Regions from separate parts of the Thalassospira permensis NBRC 106175 genome, predicted to be linked through region 1. Evidence: predicted binding sites of a transcription regulator. Region 1 holds the regulator's gene; each other region holds the start of a gene.

What was found. The regulator PhoB, encoded in region 1, activates phosphate uptake and scavenging genes when phosphate is short. The targets are predictions, from matches to a motif close to TNTCATAAAACTGTCA.
Region 2: SMB34_RS16610 (diacylglycerol/lipid kinase family protein) is a predicted target of PhoB. The motif match lies at 2,665-2,680, and genes of this name have one in related genera.
Region 3: phnC (phosphonate ABC transporter ATP-binding protein) is a predicted target of PhoB. The motif match lies at 2,867-2,882, and genes of this name have one in related genera.
Region 4: ugpB (sn-glycerol-3-phosphate ABC transporter substrate-binding protein UgpB) is a predicted target of PhoB. The motif match lies at 3,799-3,814, and genes of this name have one in related genera.

What each region holds. Positions count from the first base shown of each region.
Region 1 covers NZ_AUNC01000001.1:113,492-119,234, forward strand. The annotation lists gene pstC (phosphate ABC transporter permease subunit PstC) at 1-751, shown strand, start outside; gene pstA (phosphate ABC transporter permease PstA) at 744-2,093, shown strand; gene pstB (phosphate ABC transporter ATP-binding protein PstB) at 2,095-2,898, shown strand; gene phoU (phosphate signaling complex protein PhoU) at 2,920-3,642, shown strand; gene phoB (phosphate regulon transcriptional regulator PhoB) at 3,660-4,355, shown strand; gene SMB34_RS00425 (cation:proton antiporter domain-containing protein) at 4,418-5,743, opposite strand, start outside.
Region 2 covers NZ_AUNC01000042.1:2,942-8,684, reverse strand. The annotation lists gene SMB34_RS16625 (BUD32 family EKC/KEOPS complex subunit) at 1-455, shown strand, start outside; gene SMB34_RS16620 (glycosyltransferase family 4 protein) at 474-1,562, opposite strand; gene SMB34_RS16615 (UDP-2,3-diacylglucosamine diphosphatase) at 1,559-2,476, opposite strand; gene SMB34_RS16610 (diacylglycerol/lipid kinase family protein) at 2,694-3,656, shown strand; gene SMB34_RS16605 (TldD/PmbA family protein) at 3,666-5,015, opposite strand; gene SMB34_RS16600 (hypothetical protein) at 5,257-5,743, shown strand, end outside.
Region 3 covers NZ_AUNC01000023.1:14,003-19,745, forward strand. The annotation lists gene SMB34_RS11920 (BCCT family transporter) at 1-891, shown strand, start outside; gene SMB34_RS20695 (META domain-containing protein) at 964-1,428, opposite strand; gene SMB34_RS11930 (Ldh family oxidoreductase) at 1,660-2,652, shown strand; gene phnC (phosphonate ABC transporter ATP-binding protein) at 2,955-3,794, shown strand; gene phnD (phosphonate ABC transporter substrate-binding protein) at 3,867-4,883, shown strand; gene phnE (phosphonate ABC transporter, permease protein PhnE) at 4,952-5,743, shown strand, end outside.
Region 4 covers NZ_AUNC01000071.1:54,808-60,550, forward strand. The annotation lists gene SMB34_RS19550 (extracellular solute-binding protein) at 1-472, shown strand, start outside; gene SMB34_RS19555 (ABC transporter ATP-binding protein) at 606-1,718, shown strand; gene SMB34_RS19560 (ABC transporter permease) at 1,715-2,596, shown strand; gene SMB34_RS19565 (ABC transporter permease) at 2,611-3,471, shown strand; gene ugpB (sn-glycerol-3-phosphate ABC transporter substrate-binding protein UgpB) at 3,914-5,212, shown strand; gene SMB34_RS19575 (ABC transporter permease subunit) at 5,293-5,743, shown strand, end outside.

The DNA.
Region 1 (5,743 bases):
GCAGACGGCCATCCGCGCAGATCAGGTGGCTTCCGACGGTGCATTTGGCGCAATCCCGCTTTTTGTTGGAACATTGCTGATTACGCTGATTGCAATGTTTGTGGCGGTGCCGGTCGGTTTGTTCTCTGCCATCTATATGGGTGAATATGCGTCGCCGAAATTTCGGGCCGTTGCCAAACCTGCGCTTGAAATCCTGGCGGGTGTCCCGACGGTTGTTTACGGCTTCTTTGCTGCCCTGACAGTTGCTCCGTTCTTGCGCGACAATGGTGCTGTGCTTGGACTTGATGTCAGTTCCGAAAGTGCGCTGGCTGCGGGTCTGGTCATGGGGGTCATGATCATTCCGTTCGTGTCATCGCTGTCTGATGATGTCATGTCACAGGTGCCGAAGTCGTTGCGCGACGGATCATATGGCCTTGGTGCAACAAGGTCTGAAACCATTCGGCATGTTATTTTCCCCGCAGCCCTGCCCGGTATTGTTGGTGCGGTATTGCTGGCGGTGTCGCGTGCGATTGGGGAAACCATGATCGTTGTGATGGCTGCCGGACTTGCCGCCAACATGACGGTAAACCCGTTGCAGGCCGTGACCACTGTTACCGTGCAGATCGTAACACTTCTGGTCGGTGACCAGGAATTTGACAGTGCCAAAACCCTGTCGGCATTTGCACTGGGTCTGCTTCTTTTCCTTATCACCTTGGGTCTGAACGTGTTTGCCCTTAAGGTTGTTCAGAAGTATCGCGAGAAATATGACTGATATGGCATCGCTTATGGAAGACAGAGCCGCCGCAAAAGTGATCTCTGGCAATCTGCACACGCCGGTTGACTGGGACAGCCCGAAATTGGCACGTAACATTAAAAAACGTTACGCAGCGGAACGCAGGTTCAAGATTTACGGCTTAAGCGCAATTGCCATCGCCCTTATGGCGCTGGTTGTGCTTGGCTATTCGATCATTTCGAAAGGTTATAGTGCCTTTTTCCAGACCTATGTTCAGATGGAAATCTTTTTCGACCCGGCCAAGATTGATCCGGACGGAACAGGTGATCCGGCAATTATTGGCCGGGCCAATTTTGATGGTCTGATCAGGGATGCACTGAGCAAACAGTTCCCGGAAGTGAGCGGACGTAGCGAACGGCGTGATCTCTATGACATTGTTTCGGGCGGGGCATCTTATGATCTGCGCGAGAGGGTGCTTGAAAATCCGTCTCTGATCGGACAGACCCGGAAGGTCTGGCTGATTTCCGGTGACGACTTTGATATGCTCAACAAAGGTTATATCAGTGCAAACACAGACGAAGGCGACCGTCGCCTGAACGATCAGGAAATTGGTTGGTATAATACACTGGTCTCTCAAGGATCGGTCGAAAAGCAGTTCCATACGCGGTTCTTTACCAATGGTGATTCCCGCGAACCGGAATTGGCCGGGATCTGGGGCGCTGCGGTCGGGTCGTTCTATACACTGGTTGTGACATTGATACTGTCGTTTCCGATTGGTGTTCTGGCAGCGATCTATCTGGAAGAATTTGCACCGCGAAACCGGTTCACGGCGATTGTCGAAGTCAACATCAACAACCTTGCGGCTGTGCCGTCGATCGTGTTCGGTCTTCTTGGGCTTGAGGTTTACCTTAATGTCATGCATCTGCCGCGGTCGGCCCCGGTTGTTGGTGGTCTGACGTTGGCCCTCATGACATTGCCGACCATCATCATCGCATCACGTGCGGCGATCAAGGCAGTGCCGCCGTCGATCCGGCAGGCTGCCCTTGGTCTTGGGGCGTCGCCGGTTCAGACGGTGACCCATCACGTGTTGCCGCTGGCGATGCCCGGTATTCTGACCGGGACCATCATCGGCATGGCGCAGGCTCTTGGGGAAACCGCACCGCTTCTGATGATCGGTATGGTGGCGTTTATTGTTGATATCCCAGGCGGGGCACTTGATCCGGCGACAGTTCTGCCGGTGCAGATTTATCTGTGGGCGGATAGTCCGGAACGTGCCTTTGTCGAGAAGACTTCGGCGGCCATCATGGTCTTGCTGGGCTTCCTGATCCTGATGAACGGATTGGCCGTGTATCTGCGCAAGAAATTTGAACGGAAGTGGTAAAATGGCTGTTGTAACTCAAAGCGCAATGACGGCAGAGCCGTCAGTCACTAGCCCGAAAATGACGGCCCGTGACCTCAATCTTTTCTACGGCGACAACCAGGCGCTTTTTGATGTCAATCTTGACATTGTCGAACGCCAGGTCACAGCACTTATCGGCCCGTCGGGCTGCGGCAAATCAACCTTCCTGCGGTGCATGAACCGCATGAATGACACGATTGACGGTGTCACGATCAAGGGCAAGGTAACGCTTGATGACCGTGATATCTATGACAAGGCAATCGACGTTGTTCAGTTGCGCGCGCGCATTGGCATGGTGTTCCAGAAACCGAACCCGTTCCCGAAGTCGATTTATGACAACGTGGCCTATGGCCCGCGTATTCACGGTCTGGTGAATTCGCGCGACGAGCTCGATGAAATCGTCATGACCTCGCTTGAACGGGCGGGTCTACTGAAAGAAGTCAAAGACCGTCTGCCGGAACCGGCAACCGGTCTTTCTGGTGGGCAGCAGCAGCGTCTTTGCATTGCACGTGCGGTTGCCGTCAGCCCCGAAGTCATCCTGATGGATGAACCGTGTTCGGCACTTGACCCGATTGCAACCGCAAAGGTCGAGGAACTGATCGACGAGCTTCGTTCGAACTACACCATTGTGATCGTGACGCACTCCATGCAGCAGGCCGCCCGCGTGTCGCAGCGCACGGCGTTTTTCCATCTCGGCAAGCTGGTCGAAGTGGGCGAAACCGATCAGATTTTCACCAATCCCAAGGACGAGCGCACCAAGGGATACATTACGGGTCGCTTCGGTTAAGTCCGGGCAGGAGTATTTTCGATGGTCGATGAGAAACATCATATCGTCAGTTCGTTTGACGAAGAACTGACCCGTCTTAACAACATCATTTCGCAGATGGGCGGGCTTGCCGAAAGTCAGCTGATTTCCGCCATTCGTGCGATCGTTAAACGGGATTCGGAACTGGCCGAGAAGGTCATTCTTTCCGATCACCGTATCGATACGCTGGAACAGGAAGTGCAGGATTTTGCCGTACGTCTTCTGGCCCTGCGTCAGCCGATGGCAGATGACCTGCGGCAGGTGGTGACCGCGCTTAAACTGTCCAACGATCTGGAACGTATAGGTGATCTGGCGAAAAACATCGCCAAGCGTGCGCAGGTTCTTAACCAGGTGCCGCCGATCCGCCCGGTTCAGGTGATCCCGAACATGGCCAAGCTGTGCCAGGAAATCATCAAGGACGTTCTGGATGCCTATATCGAGGGTGATGCGGAAAAGGCCCAGCGTGTCTGGGCGCGCGATCAGGAAGTTGACGATATGTACAATTCCCTGTTCCGTGAACTGCTGACCTATATGATGGAAGATCCGCGTAACATCACGGCATCGACCCATCTGCTGTTTATCGCCAAGAATATCGAACGTATTGGCGATCATGCGACCAACATTGCCGAAACGATCTATTACCGGATCAAGGGCGAAGACCTGCCGATGGATACTCGGCCAAAAAATGACGCGGCGAACTTTGCCGTCGTAGAACCGAATGAGTGACACTGGAGCATAGGAAGATGGACCCAACGGTTCTTATCGTCGAGGACGAAGCTGCAATCGTAACCATGTTGCGCTACAACCTCGAACGCGAGGGGATGCAGGTTGTCGAAGCCGGGGACGGTGACGAAGCGTTGAAAATTCTGGCCGAAACCCATGTCGATCTGGTCCTTCTGGACTGGATGCTGCCGGTGATGTCAGGGATCGAGGTTTGCCGCCAGATCCGCCGGAAGCCTGAAAGCCGCGATTTGCCGGTGATCATGGTTACGGCGCGTGGCGAAGAAGGCGACCGCATCCGCGGCCTTGATACCGGGGCCGATGATTATGTGACCAAGCCGTTTGCGATTGGTGAATTGCTGGCGCGTATTCGCGCACTTCTGCGTCGATCCGGTCCGGCGCAACCACAAGGGCAGTTGATCTATTCCGATATCGAAATGGATCTGGCCGCCCATCGTGTCAGTCGTAACGGCAAGGCTATCCATCTTGGCCCGACCGAATTCCGTCTGCTGCGTTATTTCCTGGAACATCCGGGGCGGGTTTTCTCGCGCGAGCAGCTTCTGAATGCGGTTTGGGGGCCGAATATCTATGTCGAAACCCGCACGGTTGATGTTCACATTCGTCGTCTGCGCAAGGCATTGAATGACGTCAAGGGAACGCGCGATGTAATCCGCACGGTTCGTGCCGCGGGTTATGCACTGGATGTCGAAGCCGCCTGATTGCGGTTATTCCGGAAGACGAAACGAAAGACCCCCATTCTTGTGATGGGGGTCTTTGTGTTTCAGGTGCTTTTCCTGGATTTTGCCGGTTTGGCAGTTTTTTGTGCCTGGTCTTCGGTTTTTTGGCGCGCGGTGCGCGGGGCAAGTTCGTTCATCAGCAGCATATCGGCACGCCGGAACTTGGCTATTTCGAGATCGATATCTTCCTGCGGGATATCGCAGGCCGCCAGAACGTGATCGGACAGGCGTAAACCGGTTTCAAGTACCTCGGGGATGGCCGCATCGGCACCACTGCGTGACAGCGGACCGATATGGGTGATGTCCTGGGCACGGGCAAAGATTTTCAGATGTGGATAATGCTGTCGCAGCAAGGCGACGGTCTTTTCGGTTGCGTGCGGGTTGCCCATGGCAACGGCGGCAATATGGGCCTGTTCGGTATGGGCGGCACGAAATGTTTCCGGTCGGGACCCATCGGCAAAATAAACCGGCAGACCTTCGGCTCGGCCACGCGAAACCTGTTGGGCATCGGATTCCAGAACGATAAACGGGATTTCCTTGGTGCGCAGCAGACGGGCCAGAACCCGGCCGACGCGCCCGCAACCAATTACCAGAACATGTTTCTGAATGCCGTCGGTTTCATCCGAAATCTCGCTTAGCTGATCGGTTTCCTTGGGATGAAGCTTCTGTTCGATGCGATGGCCGAGCGAAATCAAAGTCGGCGTCAGACCCATCGAAATCGCAACCACCGGGATCAGCATCACGGCGATGTCAATCGGAACCGCCCCGTTCTGCGATGCCAGTGCAAGCATGACGAAGGCGAATTCACCACCGGCGGCCAGGCTCATGGCGACCCGGATTGAAGATGCACGGTTAAAGCCGATCAGCAGGGACAATCCGAAAAGAACCGCTGCCTTTATGACCAGAAGCCCGATCAGCCACAAAATGATCGTTCCGGCCTGACCGATGACCACATTGGCATTGACCGACATTCCCACAGACATGAAGAACAGCGACAGGAAAACACCGCGAAATGGCGAAATGTCGGCTTCGATCTGATGGCGGAATTCGGTCTCGGCCAACATTACCCCGGCGATAAAGGCACCAAGCGCCATTGAAAGGCCCGCGGCTTCGGTCAATGTGCTGGCAGCCAGAACGACAAACAGGGTCCCGATTGCAAAAAGTTCCGGGTTTTTAAGAGCCGCAATATACCGAAAGAGTCGCGGCAGCAGATAACGACCGGTCAGCAACAATACAGCAACCGCCCCCACACCGCTTAGTGCGCTGATCCAGGGGCTGGTTTCGCTCCCGGCATTGCCAGCGGCCTGCACCATGATCAGGAAGGGACCAACCGCAACGTCCTGCAACAGCAGGATGGCAAGGGCTGCACG
Region 2 (5,743 bases), on a different contig from region 1:
AACTGATTGCCATGGCCGGAACTGCATTGGCGGATTTGCATGCCAATGGTTTTGCGCATGGCGCCCCTCTTTTGCGCAACATGACCATTCGGGATGATGGCAGGATCGGTTTTATTGATTTCGAAGAAGACCCCAATAAACGTATGCCATTGCCCGACGCACAGGCGCGCGACATTCTGCTGTTTGTGTTTTCCATACAGCGCGGTTTTAAACGTCGTCCCGATCTTTTGCGTTCCGGATGGCAGGCTTATCTGAGCCGCAGTGGCATGACCGCACCACAGATGAAACCTCTGTCCCGTATCGTGGCGGTTATCCGGCCGGTTTATGTCGCGCTTAAACCGTTCCGTCGGTGGCTTGGGACGGATGCGATCAATGCGATGCGGGCATATGGCACTCTACGCCGAAGCCTGCGAGGGAAAGAAACCCCGCAGGACGGATCCCAGCTTGCCAGATAATAAATAAATGGCTGCCAGTTATTGCGCCGGCATGACAATCGCCGGTTCTTTTGCTTCGGTTATGTCTTCAACGGCCAGACGTTTGGCTGCCGCCCCGTCAAACCCGCCTGAAAACGGTGCCAGATTGTGCAGGAACTGACTGGCGGAATTGCGCCAGCTATATTGTTCTGCGAGTGCGCGCGCATCTTTGCCGTCAAGTTCAAGGGCCGCCATCGCCGCCTTGCGAAGGTCGGCATCAATGGCGCCTGCCTTGGTCCCGCGCACGATATCGGCCGGTCCCTGAACCGGGAAAACCGCAACCGGGGTTCCGGACGCCATCGCCTCAAGGATGACAAGGCCGAAAGTGTCGGTTTTGCTAGGGAAGACAAAAACGTCTGCCGATGCGAAACAGACAGCCAGTTCTTCACCAACCTTTTTCCCAAGAAACTGTGCATTCGGGTATTTTGATTTGAGTTCCGCCAGTTGCGGCCCGTCGCCGACAACAAATTTTGTCCCCGGCAGGTCAAGGTCAAGGAAATGGCCGATATTCTTTTCAACCGCCACCCGACCGACAAACAGCCAGTGCGGTTTTGGGAAATCCCCGAAACTTGCATCGGGTCGTGGTTTGAACAGGTTAAGGTCAACACCCCGCGACCAGATATTCAGCCTGTTAAAGCCGCGTTCAGCCAGCTCTTCGCGAAGCGATTCCGTGGCCACCATGACCGATTGTGATTTGTTATGGAACCGCCGCATCCCGCGATAGGAAATCGAAAGCGGCAGCCGTGTCCGCGCATGCAGATATTCCGGGAACCGGGTGTGATAGGCTGACGAAAACGGCAGTTCGCGTTTCAGGCAATAAGCACGTGCCGCCTGACCCAATGGGCCCTCGGTCGCGATATGGATCGCAACCGGTTGCAGGGCATCAATCATCCGGGCCAGTTTGCGTTTGGCAAACAGGGCCAACCGGATTTCAGGATAGGTCGGGCAGGGGATCGTCCGGAATTGATCAGGCGAGATGATATGCACATCATGTCCCATCTCGCCCAGTTCGCTGCGCACGGTTTCAAGGGTGCGCACCACACCATTTACCTGGGGATACCAGGCATCGGATACGATCAAAATTCTCATGCGGTCTTTCCAATTGGCGTGCCGCTGTTCTTTTTGGAACTGGCATTGGCAGCACGGTTATTGTCCCCGACAACCCGAAACAGCGACATCAGTTTGCCCAATCCAAGTGATGGGGCACTGGCAGCATCGCGGCCGGGTTGGGAATGTGTCATCGCCATCTGGCGCATTTCAGCCCAGTACAGCAGTTCAAGCTTGCCGTTCTGGTCTTCGGTAAGGGCCGTGCAGCTTTCAACCCAGTCGCCGTCATTGCAGTAAAGGACATCGCCAATCATGCGTTTTTCGGCATGATGGATATGGCCGCATACAACACCGTCCACCTTGCGCTTGGCAGCTTCGTGGGCGACTGCATTTTCAAAATTGCAGACGAACTGAACGGCGTTCTTGACCCGGTTCTTAAGATAGGCCGACAGTGACCAGTATCCGTAACCCAGTTTGCGACGGATGCCGTTATAATAACGGTTCAGGACAATCGCGAGGTTGTAGGCCGTATCACCCAGATAGGCGAGCCACTTGGCATATTTGACCACACCGTCAAACTCGTCGCCGTGAATGATCAGAAGCTTTTTGCCATCCGCCGTCTCGTGAATGTCGTTCATCTTGACTTCGACATGTCCAAAGGTCATATCGACAAACTCACGGGCGAATTCATCATGGTTGCCGGGGACAAAAATGACCTTTGCCCCGTTCTTGGCCTTTTCCATGATTGTCGTGATAACGGCGTGGTGGCTTTCGGGCCAGTACCAGCTTTTCTTGAGCCGCCAGCCGTCAATGATATCGCCGACCAGATAATAGGTATCTGCCGTCACTTCATTGAGGAAATCCAAAAGAAGATCTGCCTGACATCCACGCGTTCCGAGATGGACGTCCGAAATCCAGACCGTGCGGTAATGCGGTTGCAGCGTCATCGCTGTCATTGCCGCTCCTCCGTATCCTGCCAAAAGGATGGCTGGAATTCGACGGTTTTACATGCCGAATAGTGTCCCCAACCAGTAATGGTTTAAAACAAATCGCGCGAATATATAACCCGTTCATATAAATTTATCGGTTCTGTCAATATACTGTTACATGTTTCATTTTCTATAAAGAGAACGCGAAAGTAATGTTTCATTTTTATTACGGAAGTTTTTCGCAATGACCCATTCCGGGGTGACTGTTATCTTCAATCCGCGCGCTGGCGGGAATAAACAACGTTTCCTTTCAAGCATTTTGCAAAAAGCCGGTGTAAAGGTTGAATTGTTACAGACAACCCATCCCGGTCATGCTCGCGAACTGGCGCGCAAGGTTCGTGCCCATCAACGGCTGTTTGTTGCCGGTGGCGATGGATCACTGAACGAGGCCCTCAACGGCCTGCTTGATGCCCAGATCGAAGGCCACGAAGTCCCGCCGCTTGGCATCATTCCGCTGGGAACGGCCAATGTTCTGGCGGTCGAGGTCGGTCTTGAAATCCGCGCACAGGCGATTGCCGATTATATCAACAATCCGGCCCAGGTTTGGGTGCGGCCCGGTCTGGTCAATGGCCGGGCATTCTTTTTGATGGTCGGCATGGGGGCGGATGCCGATACGGTCGCAAATGTGTCACTGAAACTCAAACGACTGATCGGCAAGGGTGCCTATGTGATCGAAGGTTTGCGCAATATTATCTTTCCGCATCACCGCGATTTCGAAGTTAATATCGGGCGCGAACAATATCGCGTTGCCGGTGTGGTTGCGACCCATGCCAAACATTATGGCGGGGCGTTTGTGATTTCCCCCGATGCCAAACTGACCGATAACAGCCTTGATGTCGTGCTGATGCCCGGCAGCGGCTTTATGGCGCTGGCACGCTACGGGATTGCTTTGACCCTGAACCGGTTGCATGCGCAAACCGACGTGTCGGTGGTGCAGACCGAACGTCTGACCATCACCAGCCATTGCGGCCCCGCACCCTTGCAGATTGACGGCGAAAGTGCCGGTAAACTGCCGTGTGAAATCAGCCTGTCGCCTTATCCGGTGCGGGTTATGGTGCCTCAGGCCTATGCCGACCAATGCAATGGCCGCCAAAATGAAAACAGGGATGCGCAAAACGCACCCCTGTTACAAATCACATCCAGATAAAATGTCGGCTTATTGCCCGGCCAGCGTCATGCCATCAATCCGGATCGTCGGGGCATTCGTGCCGTATTTGAAGGTCAGGTCATTGGCCGGAACGGCCGTTTTGAACATGTCCTTCAGGTTTCCGGCAACCGTGATTTCGGAAACCGGATAGGCCAGCTCGCCATTCTCGATCCAGAAGCCCGATGCCCCGCGCGAATAATCGCCGGTCACGCCGTTGACACTGCTGCCGATCATTTCGGTGATGTAAAGGCCCTGCTTGATATCCTTGATCATGTCGGCGGGCGAAATGGTGCCCGGTTCCATGTAAAGGTTGGTGGTGGATGGTCCCGGCAGGCTTCCGGCCCCGCGCGATGCGTTGCCGGTCGATTTCAGGCCAAGCTGGCGGGCGGACCGCAAATCCATGATCCAGGTTTTCAGAACACCATTTTCAATCAGATGGCGCTTTTCGTTGGCGACACCTTCGGCGTCAAACGGTTTGGAACGCAGGCCGCGTTTGCGGTGCGGGTTATCAATAATGTTGATCCCCGGGGCAAAGATTTCCTTGCCCATGGCATCCAGAAGGAAGCTGGTGCCGCGCGCAATACCCGATCCGTTGATCGCACCGGCCAGATGGCCGACGAGGGATGCGGAAACGCGCGGATCATAAATCACCGGCACCTGCGTGCTTTTCACCTTGCGCGGGTTCAACCGTTTCAGGGTCTTTTCCGCCGCCTTCAGGCCGATATCGACCGGATCGCGCAGATCGGTCGAAAACACCGCACTGTCATAATCATAATCGCGTTCCATCCCGGTGCCGGTTCCGGCAAGGACCGATACCGAAATGTGGCTGCCGCTACCGGCATAGGAATTGGCAAAGCCGTTGGTCGCGGCAAGCGTGATCTGGTGGGTGCCCCAACCGGCATCCGCGCCCTCGGAATTGGTGATACCTTCAACCGATCGTGCAGCCTCTTCACAGGCGGTCGCCCATGCCATCAGTTTTTCCTGGCTGACTTCGCCCGGCTCGCAAAGCTCAAGCGCCTCGACATCAAATGTTTCGGCCAGTTCGGAGGGATCGGCAATGCCACAGAACGGGTCTTCGGGGGCGTTTTTCGCCATCGCAACGGCGCGTTCGACCAGTTCGTTCAACGCGCTTTCGCTGGTGTCGGATGACGACACAACCGCCTGCTGCTTGCCGATCAGAACACGCAGGCCAAGATCGGCCCCCTCGGATCGTTCAAGCTTTTCCATCTTGCCCAGTCGCTGCGATACCGAAAGTGACGTGCCTTCGACATAAACGGCATCCGCATCGTCGGCACCCGCCTTTTTTGCGCGCGCCAGCAGGTCGGTGATGCGATCGAGTGTCATATCGGTTTTGGGCATGGAAGCTCCCTTTGGTCGGAATGTGGTTTCCTATGGTTATAGGCAGGCTGATCGCTTTTCGCAAAGGGCAAGAAAAGGCAGCCGCCTGAAAGACCCAACCAGATACCGTCTGACGCACATTTGAATGATCCATTTGGCGAAAGCCGATCTTTGGTCATTTTTTCTTCGCAAGTTGCTATTATGACCTGAAATCCGAACCGGGACGAACCGGAAACCTGCAAGAGAATGACGGGAAACACACGTGCGAAACCTGTTTGTGGCAACACTGCTTCTGGGCACTTCCCTGACGATGTTGCAAGCTGATGCGCAAGAAGCCAAAACTGCGGCACCAAACGATACGGTGGCAGCACCAGTCACCGCCAATGATCTTTACCGCGAAATGCGCATTCAGGCCGGACAATATGCCGCGCAAAACCGTCATCAGGTTCTGGTCGGGGATTTTACCTGTGACGATATCAATGACCAGATCGTCGGCTGGGTGGATCGTGACAATCCCGAAGGACCGTTTTTCGATGTCCTGATGGTCACCAGGCACAATGGTCAATTACATTCCGAATTCAAACAGATCCCGTTTGCGCAATCGGAACAATACGCCCTTTGCATCGACGATAAAACCGCCCCGCCAGTCATGAGTTGGCAGGTCAACGACCCTGAATATATCCGCGATGTGATCGGTGATGGCGACCTTTGCAATATCGCCGTGCGGGTCGATGATTTCATGTGCGACG
Region 3 (5,743 bases), on a different contig from region 1:
ACCCTGTTCGGGCTTGCGACGTCGCTTGGTTTTGGGGCGGAACAGGCCAATGCCGGGCTTCAATTCCTGTTCGGGTTACCGGAATCCGACGGATCGAAGGTGTTCCTGATCATCGGGATTACCGGGATTGCGTTGATTTCTGTCCTTGCCGGGCTTGATGCCGGGGTCAAGCGGCTTTCGGAAATCAATATGGTTCTGGCCGCCCTGCTTTTGCTGTTTGTGGTTCTGGTCGGGCCGACGATGGACATCATCAAGGGCTTTTTCACAAGCCTTGTCGCCTATGTCGAATATCTGCCGGCGCTTTCGAACCCGGTCGGGCGCGAGGATGCCAATTTCAGCCAGGGCTGGACGTCGTTTTACTGGGCGTGGTGGATTTCGTGGTCGCCGTTTGTCGGCATGTTCATTGCGCGCGTATCGCGGGGCCGGACGGTGCGGGAATTCATTACCTGTGTTCTGATCATTCCGTCGCTGGTCTGCGTTTTGTGGATGACCGCATTTGGCGGGACGGCGGTGCATATGGTCAATGAAGGTGTTCAGGCGATTGCCGATGCGGCGCTTCCGATCAAGCTTTTCACCATGCTTGAACAATTGCCGTTGCAGTCGATCACGTCCTTTATCGGTATTGTTCTGGTGATCGTGTTCTTTGTCACGTCATCGGATTCCGGGTCGCTGGTGATTGATACGATTACCGCAGGCGGCAAGGTCGATGCACCCGTGCCCCAGCGCATATTCTGGTGCACGTTTGAAGGGCTGGTTGCGATTGCGCTGCTGCTTGGCGGCGGATTGGGAGCCTTGCAGGCGATGGCGGTTTCAACCGGTTTCCCGTTTGCGATCATTCTTCTGCTGGCGTGTTATTCGATCATTCAGGGATTGCGCAGCGAGCCACGATAAGCGGAAGACGGATAGACGTAAAAAGGGGCGCAAAACAATGCGCCCCTTTTGTGCGGGTGTTGGCCGGTCGGTTTACGGTTTGATCTGCTCGAATGTCATGATTGACTTGTTGCTGGCGTCGACCAGCATCAGATCGTCTTCCTGCAATTTCCAGCCTTTGACATCGGCCATGGCGGCGATGAAGGCGTCTTCGATCTCCATCGCGTTTTCCATGCACATCATTTTGGTGCTGCCAAGCGGGGAGACATCAAGGGCGGTGTCGTTCCGGGTGTAATTCCCGAAATAGCGGTTGCAACCGGTCGATCCGGCAACCTTGCCATCCTTGGTGAAATTGATGCTGGCGAGGATCGGGGTCATTGGCATCAGGGTTTTGTCTTTGGCCTCAATCCGCATCAATTGCCAGTCGCGATCCGCGATGGCCGACCAGTCGGCGGGGGATTTTTCCTCGGCCGGTTTGGTCGTGGCTGCACAACCGGCAAGCCACAGGCTGCTGGCGATGCCAAATGCGGCGAAGGTTAAAGAGGTTGCTTTGCGCATTGGAAGTATCCTGTGTTTGGAGGCTGTCCGGGTCTGAATGCCGTGTTTCGGGCAGCATGAACCATGCCGGGATACTCATACGACTTTGCGGCGAAATTTTAGCAGGGTTACAGCGCATTTTTATCGTTCTGTCGTAAGGGTTTGGCAGGGTTGCGGTGCACAAGACCTTTGCGCTTGGCGGTGCCGGGGGCTATGGTATCCGGGCCCGCCACCATCTTTAAGGTCATCATCATGAAGCTTTCCCTGTCAGACGCACATGCGCTTGTGTGTGATACCCTGCTGCGTTGCAAGGTTGATCCCGACAATGCCAGATCGGTGGCAACCGCCCTGATCACGGCCGAGGCCGCAGGCCAGGGCGGGCACGGTTTGCGCCGCGTTCCGGCCTATGCCGCGCAGGCCCGTGCGGGCAAGGTGGACGGGTTTGCCAAACCGGTAGCCGATCAGCCGTTTCCCGCCGTGTTGCGGATTGATGCGCAGTTCGGCTTTGCCTATCCCGCACTTGACCTGATGATCGAACGATTGCCCGATATCGCGCGTAGTCAGGGGATTGCGGTGGCGGCAATCCATAAATCCCACCATGCCGGGGTGATGGGGCTTACCGTGGAAAGACTGACTGAGGCGGGGCTGGCGGCGATGATGTTTGCCAATGCCCCGGCCGCGATGGCGCCCTGGGGTGGGCGTCGTCCGATGTTTGGCACCAACCCGATTGCCTTTGCCACCCCGATTGGCGATGGCGATCCGATCGTGATTGATCTGGCATTGTCAAAAGTCGCACGCGGCAAGATCATGGCGGCCAAGCAGAAAGGGGTTCCGATCCCCGATGACTGGGCATTGGATGCAGACGGCAATCCGACCACCGATGCGGTCAAGGCGCTTGAAGGCACGATGATTCCGGCAGGCGGGGTCAAGGGCGCGGCCCTTGCCATGATGGTCGAAATGCTGGCCGCCGGGTTGACCGGCGCGCAATTCGGGCATCAATCCTCGTCGCTGTTTGATGACAAGGGCGCGCCGCCGGCATTGGGCCAGCTTGTGATTGCCATTGATCCGGTTGCAGTCGGTGGGGCGGGGATCATTGATCATTTGCGTTATATTGCAGATGAGATCGCGCTTGAGGAAACCGTGCGGTTACCGGGGCGGCGCGGGCAGAATGCGCGGCGGGATGCGGAAATTCAGGGGCTGGATATCGAAGATGATGTCATCGCTGCGATTGAAGCCATCAAGTAAATCCAGACGCGATTATGCGAAATACGAGACCCCGGCAGTTTCTTTCTGTCGGGGTTTTTCGTGATTTGGCCCGCCTGTATCGCTATTTGTGAACGCGGTCACAAGTAATAATTGAATTATTACACTGCCATTTCTTGGGTGAGCATTTTTTTATTTGAATAATATCTTGATGTATAGACAAGTTTGATTGTTGTCGGTGAAATGAAGGCGTCGTAATCATCGAACTGTAACATCATCGTCACCATAGAGTCGCGGTTTGTGCGTAGCTTCTTGACCAGCGAAACACAAGCAGGCGGACTTTAATGCTGGTCGTAGATATTTCCGGACTGAACAAGAGCTTCTCGCGCGATAAACGGGCATTGAACAATGTCAGTTTACAGGTCCGCGAGGGCGAGATGGTCGCGCTGATCGGGGCGTCCGGTTCGGGTAAATCCACCCTGATCCGTCATATTGCCGGTTTGCTGCGCGGGGATCGCGATGGTGGCAAGATCGAAGTATTCGGTGAAGTCATCCAGCAGAACGGCCGCATTGCGCGGGGTGCGCGCAAGGTGCGGGCCGATATTGGTGTTGTGTTTCAGCAATTCAATCTGGTCAGCCGCCTGACGGTTCTGACCAATGTTCTGACCGGGATGCTGGGCCGGGTGCCGGCATGGCGTGGGTCGTTATGCCTGTTCACCAAGGCCGAGCGCATGCGGGCAATGACTGCGTTAAAGCGTGTCGGTATCGATGGTCATGCGACAAAGAAAGCCCGCAATCTTTCGGGCGGGCAGCAGCAGCGTGCGGCGATTGCGCGCACGATTACGCAGGGCGCACGCCTTATTCTGGCCGATGAGCCGATTGCATCGCTTGATCCGGCGTCATCACGCAAGGTGATGAATACGCTTGATCGGGTGAACCGCGAAGACAATGTCACCGTGATCGTATCGCTGCATCAGGTCGATTATGCCCGTGATTATTGTGCGCGCACGATTGCGATGCGCGATGGCGAAGTCGTTTTTGACGGCCCATCCACCGAACTGACGCCGGAATTCCTGCGCGAACTTTACGGCGAATATTCTTCCGAGCTTTTCGCACCTGCCCCGGATCAAGTTCCGGCCAAGAGCAGGGTCGCGGAGAAGGATCTGGCGTTCGCTTCAAGCTAGATCAGGACGATTTCTCTCTGCCTTACCTCTTTTTATTTCACCTCTACCAACCAACCTGACGGGGGACTTCCCATGATCCGCAAGACAATTGCATCCGCAGCCCTTGCTGCCAGCATGCTCGTAACCGGCATGGCCTATGCCGATGTCGAATTCAAGCCGCTTGAAAAAGACCCGGAAACCATCGTTTTCGGCTTTATCTCAACTGAATCCAGCTCCAACCTGAAAGCCCAGTGGCAGCCGTTGATCGAGGATTTGGAAGAAGCCCTTGGCAAGGATGTCGAAGCATTCTTCGCGCCGGATTATGCCGGGATCATCGAAGGCATGCGTTTTGGCAAGGTTCACGTTGGCTGGTTCGGTAACAAGTCGGCCATGGAAGCCGTTGATCGTGCGGGCGGCGAAGTTTTCGTCCAGACGTCCAAAAGCGATGGCACGAACGGCTATTATTCCCACATCATCACCCAGGCCGATAACGACAAGCTCAACACGCTTGCCGATATGCTGAAATGCGATGGGACGCTTAACTTCGGTATCGGTGATCCGAACTCGACCTCTGGCTTCCTGGTTCCGACCTACTACGTCTTTGCGCAGAACGGCGTTGATCCGAAAAACTGCTTCAAAACCGTTCGCAATGCCAACCACGAAACCAACCTGATGGCGACTGCCAATAATCAGGTTGATGTTGCGGCCAACAATTCCGAACAGCTTGCGCGCACCCAGATGGTCAAGCCGGAAATCACCGACAAGGTCAAGGTTATATGGACCTCGCCGCTGATCCCGTCTGATCCGATGGTTTATCGCAAGGATATGTCGCGCGAACTGAAATCCGAAATCAAGGCGTTCTTCCTTGGTTATGGTCGCCTGGGCAATGTTGAAGAAGCCAACAAGGTTCTTGGCGGCATTCAGGACGGCATGGGCAAGTTCATGGAAAGCAGCAATGCGCAGCTTTACCCGATCCGTCAGCTTGAACTGTATAAAAACAAGCTGAAAATCGAGAACACGGCAGAATTGTCGGCGGATGAAAAAGCTGCCCGCATTGCCGAGATCGACATGAAACTGGCCGAACTCGACATTCTGGTTTCTTACGAGTAACCGGTTTTATGGCAGGGGGCCCGCATGCGGGCTCCCTGTTTGCTTTTTTACCATCCGGGATTAACACCATGAACAGCAGTATTTCTTCTGCCGCGGCGGCACCGGCGGAACTTCCGCCACGCGATCTGAAACGATCCGCTGCCAATATTCTTTTATGGACCATCATCATGGGTCTTCTGGCCTGGTCCTGGGAAGGCGCGGATATGCGTCCGATGGCGCTGGTGGAAAACAGTGGCAACATGGTCGATTTCGCGGACGGGTTTTTCCCGCCGGATTTCCTGATGTGGAAAACCTATGTCAGTGAAATGTGGATCACCATCCAGATTGCGATCTGGGGTACGGCGCTTGCGATTGTCTGTTCGATCCCGTTTGGCATTCTGTGTTCTGAAAACATCGTTCCGTTCTGGGTTTACCAGCCGGTACGCCGCCTGATGGATTCCTTCCGCGCGATCAATGAAATGGTTTTTGCCATGCTGTTTGTTGTTGCGGTTGGTCTTGGTCCGTTTGCAGGTGTCCTTGCGCTTTGGATCCATACCACCGGCGTTCTGGCAAAGCTGTTTTCAGAAGCCGTCGAGGCGATTGATCCCGAACCGGTCGAAGGTATCCGGGCCACGGGTGCCAACGGGTTGCAGGAGGTCATCTTTGGGGTGATCCCGCAGGTTCTTCCGCTTTGGATTTCCTATTCGCTGTACCGGTTTGAAAGCAATGTGCGGTCGGCAACCGTTCTTGGCATCGTTGGTGCGGGTGGTATTGGCATGGTTTTGTGGGAATATATCCGCGCATTTTATTACGCGGAAACCGCCGCGGTCATGATCATCATCATCATATCGGTTAGTCTGCTTGATGTGATTTCGCAGCGT
Region 4 (5,743 bases), on a different contig from region 1:
GAAAAAGCTGGTTGAGTGCAAGCCAAACGTCAAAACCTATTGGGAAGGCGGCGATGCACTGCTTAACCTTGTGCGGTCGGGCGAAGTTGTTGCCGCAATGGCATGGGATACCGGTGGCTGGAAACTCAATAACGACAACGCCGATATCACGTTTGTTGCCCCTGCATCAGGTGCATTGGGCTGGATCGATACCTTCGTCTTGCCGCGCAAATCCGATAACGAAGATGCTGCTTACAAGTGGATCAATTTCGTCATGCAGCCTGAGATTGCTGCCAAAATCACCGCAAGTGCCGGTAACTTTACCGCATCCAAAGGTGCGGACGAGTTTGCGGATGACAAGCTGAAGGCGCAGTTCCAGGGAAGCTTCCCAGCCGAAGCCCTTGATAACATTAAATGGTATCCGACGGTTCCGGCTGGCCTGGAAACCCTTGAAGGCAAAACGCTTGATCGTGTGAAAGCAGCACAGTCGTAAGCCAAGTTGCTCTGATCCTGTTTGGATCGGATGATAATGTCCCCGGCATATGTTGCCGGGGACATTGCATTTTTTCATTTCTGCGATAGCCGGGTTCAAGCTGGCATCGGTAATTCATTTCAAGCAGGCTCCTATGGCAGATCAATTCGACCTTGAATGTCGTGACGTGGTCAAAAAGTTTGACGCTTTTACCGCGGTAGATTCGATTTCACTTACGATTCCCAAAGGGTCCTTCTTTTCTATTCTGGGGCCAAGTGGTTGCGGTAAAACCACGCTGTTGCGCATGCTGGCCGGGTTTCAGGCACCGACATCGGGCGATATCCTTATCAAGGGATCATCGGTGCTGGGTGTCCCGCCAAACCGTCGACCGGTGAATATGGTATTTCAGCATCTGGCGCTGTTTCCGATGATGAATGTTTCGGAGAACGTGGCATACGGACTGAAACGCCGTGGTGCTGATCGGGCTACAATCGAGAAAAAGGTCATTGATACACTGGCACGTGTCGGGTTGCCGGATTCCGGCCCCAAACAGATCAGTCAGCTTTCTGGAGGGCAGAAACAGCGTATCGCAATTGCTCGCTGCCTTGTGCTGGAACCAGCGGTGCTGCTGCTTGATGAGCCGCTCGGCGCTCTTGATCTCAAGTTGCGTGAGCATATGAAGGTGGAGCTCAAGCAATTGCAGCACGAGATCGGCACGACCTTTGTTTACATCACGCACGACCAATCCGAAGCCTTGGTAATGTCCGATCAGGTGGCCGTCATGAATGCAGGCCGGTTTGAGCAGGTTGGGGCTCCGCAGGATCTTTATTACAACCCGCATACGGCTTTCGTTGCCGGATTTGTTGGAGAAAGCAATCGCTGGAAGGGGACGGTTGGCATGACGCATGACGATCATATCGTTATCAATCTACCGACCGGTGGGGCCGTTCTGGCATCTCGCAAGACTCATCCAACACTGGCTGAAGGGCAACCTGTTGATGTTTTTGTCCGTCCGGAAGCCATCGCGATTGACGGGCAGGGCAAGACTGACAATGCGATTGCCGCAAAAGTTGACAATGTTCTGTTTAATGGTGCCGCCAGCAGTGTTCAGGTCCGCGATAAGGCAACGGGCCATGAAATGACGGTTGCGTTACCGCAAACGGGTGTTTTTGCCAATCTGAAATCCGGTGATCTGGTCAATTTGACCTGGGGGGCTGAACAGACCCGATGCTTTGTCGCAGCACAAAATCAAGAGGCGACAGCATGACAAATCCTGCATCCTCGGGCACTGGCGGGGCTGTTCGCTTTGGCGCGCTATTGCTGGCTATGCCCTTGTTGCTTTGGCTGTTTTTGCTGGTGATCCTGCCGCATGTCGACTTGTTGCTTGTGTCGCTGCGTGAACGGATTTCATATGGCAAGTACGAATTCAGCCTGATCAATTACACCGAGTTTTTTGTCGAGCCGCTTTATTGGAACACCTATGTTCGAACGGCGGTGATGTCGATCATGGCGACCGTACTTACGCTTTTGATCGGTTTTCCTGTTTCCTATTACATCGCCAAAGTCATGCGGGGCAAAGGCAAGAATGTTTTGTTCCTGCTATGTCTGATCCCGTTCTGGGTATCAGAGCTGGTGCGGACGTTTGGCTGGATGATTTTGCTGCGCGAAAGCGGTGTGATCAGCAATTTCCTGCAATGGGCCGGGATCGCCGATGGGCCTGTTGAGATGCTTTATAATGATGCCACCATCATGGTGGGGCTTGTATATACGTCGATGTTGTTCATGGTCGTGCCTCTTGTGTCAGTACTTGACAGCCTTGACGACAGTTTGATTGAGGCAGGCTATGACCTTGGCGGAAATGCATTCACGGTGACACGCGATATCGTCATTCCGCATGCCATGCCCGGAATCGCGTCAGGCTGCATCGTTGTTTTCATGCTGACACTTGGTAACTATCTGACCCCGAACCTTTTGGGCGGCAAGGATAGCCTTTGGTTTACCGAGCAAATCTATACACAGTTCATCACGCGGTTTAACTGGGAATCCGGATCGGCATTCGGGTTCCTGCTGCTGGTTCTGTCATCGATGATTGTTTGGATCGGTCTGAAGCTGAGCCGCCAGACACTTTCAGAAACCGTGAGCTGAGGGAGGAAACCGCCATGATTCCGAGCATTCCGCAGCCGCGCTTTTACAAAGGCATTTACGCAGGGTATATCGCTCTATTTTTCATCTACCTTAGTGCGCCGTTGATTGTTGTTGGTGTGTTTGCCTTCAATGATAGCTTGTTCCCGTCCATGCCATGGGAGGGAGGCACACTCAAATGGTTCTTTGGCAGCGACGGTCCGTATATCGGAATATTCAATGACGGCAAGTTGCTGGAAAGCGTTGGGGTTTCAGCCTTTGTCGCATTTTGGGTGACCTTGCTGTCGGTTACTGTCGGAACCTGCAATGCGTTCCTGTTTGAACGTGCGCAGTTTCCGGGAAAAAATCTGCTTTATGTGGTGGCGTTGTCGCCCTTGGTTATTCCCGGGGTCATATTGGGCATATCGATTCTGGTCTTTTCCAATGCCATTGCAAACGGAATTGAAGAAGCGATTGGATGGGATCTTGATTTCCTGCGACCGGGGCTGTTTCTGGTGATTATCGGACAATTTGCCTTTATCACTACGATAACGACGCTGGTGATTTCTGCGCGTCTTCGCAAATTTGACATCAGCCTGGAAGAAGCCGCACTTAATCTTGGTGCAACACGACAGGCAGCTCTTTGGACGGTTACCATCCCATTCCTGAAACCGGCATTGATCGGGGCGGGGATCGTTGCATTCCTGATGTCGTTTGAAAATTTCAACACAACACTGATGCTAGTCGGATCTGATGCGCCGTTGACCATTGCCATGTTTGACCGCCTCAAACAGGGATCAACACCGGTTCTGAACGCGCTGTCCCTGCTGCTTATGGTGGTTTCTGGCGGCTTGGCATTGCTTTCCGTTTTTGTTCAGCGTGACAGGAATTCCACCTGAGATTACAGCGTCAAGATGCAGCGATCCATGTTCGCAAATGAACATTGAACGGGTATCCTTTGGGTACCCGTTTTGCATATGCAAATGGAGTTGTTGCAATGCGTTGTTGCAAGTGCATGACTTTGTAATATTTGTGAAAGTGCCGAAAAATCTGGGGAAATGTTAAATGTGCGCATGTGAAAGACATTAATGCCATTCATCAGGATTGAAAGCCTTTGCAAGCTGTTCGATTTATGAGATGTTCATATGAACATTTGAAGGGGTCGAATACACAATAAAAATCAAAAACTGACAGTTTTTAAGGTCATTTCGCGCATCAAAAGTAAATTTCCGAAAACTGTCACTTGAGGAAACGTCCCCCTCGAATGAAAACGAATGCGTTGTGTCGACCGATCAACAGGCGGTTGGCGCGAACGAGTTTTTATTTGGGAGATAGAAGATCATGTTTCGCAAAACCCTGATGGCAGCAGCAGCTGTGTTCGCACTGGGCGGCACAGCGAATGCTGCGACCGAGATCACCTGGTGGCATGCCATGGACGGCGCACTGGGCGATGTCGTCAATCAGATCACTGCCGACTTCAACGCCAGCCAAGACGAATATCAACTGGTTGCTGTGAACAAAGGCGGTTACGAAGACACGATGACGGCCGGTATTGCTGCTTTCCGCGCGAAAAACCAGCCGAACATCATCCAGATCTTCGATGCCGGTGCTGCAACCATCATTAACGCCAAAGGCGCTGTTAAACCGGTTCAGGACCTTATGCAGTCAAATGGTGTCAAGTTTGACATCAATGATTACATCCCGGGGGTTCGCTACTTCTATGCCGATTCCGACGGCAAGATGATTGGCATGCCGTTCAACAGCTCGACCCCGCTGCTTTATTTCAACAAAGATGCGTTGGCCAAAGCCGGTGTTGAGGTGCCGAAAACCTGGCAGGAATTCGAAGAAATCGCACCGAAGCTGAAAGAAGCCGGTTTCGAAGGCCTTGCCGAGTCACACAGCCCGTGGATCTTCTTTGAAAACTTCATGTCGCGTCACAACCTTCAGATGGCAACCGCCAACAATGGTTATGATAGCACGGATGTTGAACTTCTATACAACAATGACGCGCTCAAAGATCACTGGAAGCACGTCAAAGAATGGAAAGATGCCGGTTATTTCGGTTACTATGGCCGCGCATGGGGCGCCAACCAGGACGCCTTCCTGCAGCAGAAAGCCGCAATGTGGCTCGGTTCTTCCGGCTCGTTCGGTGGTCTGAAAAAATCTGCACAGTTTGAATTTGGCACTTCGACCCTTCCATATTGGGAAGGCGTTGGTGACGCGCCGAAATCGACCTTCATCGGTGGTGCCTCGCTGTTCGCATTCTCTGGCCACAGTGCAGAAGAAGATGCCGGCGTTGCCAAATTCTTCGAGTTCCTGACCAAACCGGAAACCCAGTTCTACTGGCACAAAGAAACCGGTTATGTTCCGATCACCACCGCGGCCTACGAACTTGCCAAGAAAGAAGGCTACTATAACGAAAGCCCGGACGCCGAAGTCGGCATTCAGCAGCTTTCCGAAGAAGGTGGAGAGTGGACCAAAGGTTATCGCCTTGGTTTCTACGTTCAGATCCGTGAAGTCATCTATCGCGAAGTCGACAAGATGATGAATGGTGAAGCAACCATCGATCAAGCTTTTGTTACGATCGAGGAAGAAGGCAATGCGCTTCTGAAACGCTTCCACGATACCTATTCGAACTAAGCATTATCTCGCTGACAGGGCGGCTTTTACCGGCCGCCCTGTTTTTCGATTCCTGGACCGGTCTTGGGGTTGCGTCAGCAATGAAACGCGTACAATTCGGGCACAGCCCGGTGCCATACTTTTTTGTGGCACCACAAATTCTGATTATTGCGATATTTTTCCTGTGGCCTGCCGCACAGGCAGTTTATCAGTCTTTCCTGCTTGAGGACGCCTTTGGCATGTCCTCGCAATTTGTTTGGTTCCGAAATTTTGAGGATGTGCTTTCGAGCAGCAGCTGGCTGAAGTCAGCCATTTTCACAGCTGTCTTTTCCTTCCTTGTGGCATTCATTTCCATCGCGATTTCGCTGTTTCTTGCCGTTCGGGCCGATGAAGTGATCCGTGGAGCCAAATCATATAAAACGCTTTTGATGTGGGGATATGCCGTTGCGCCGCCTGTGGCTGGCTTGCTGGGCAATATGTTGTTCAACCCGTTGATGGGAGATCTATACAAGCTGTTCAACAGCTTCGGGTTTGAGTTCAATCACATCCAGA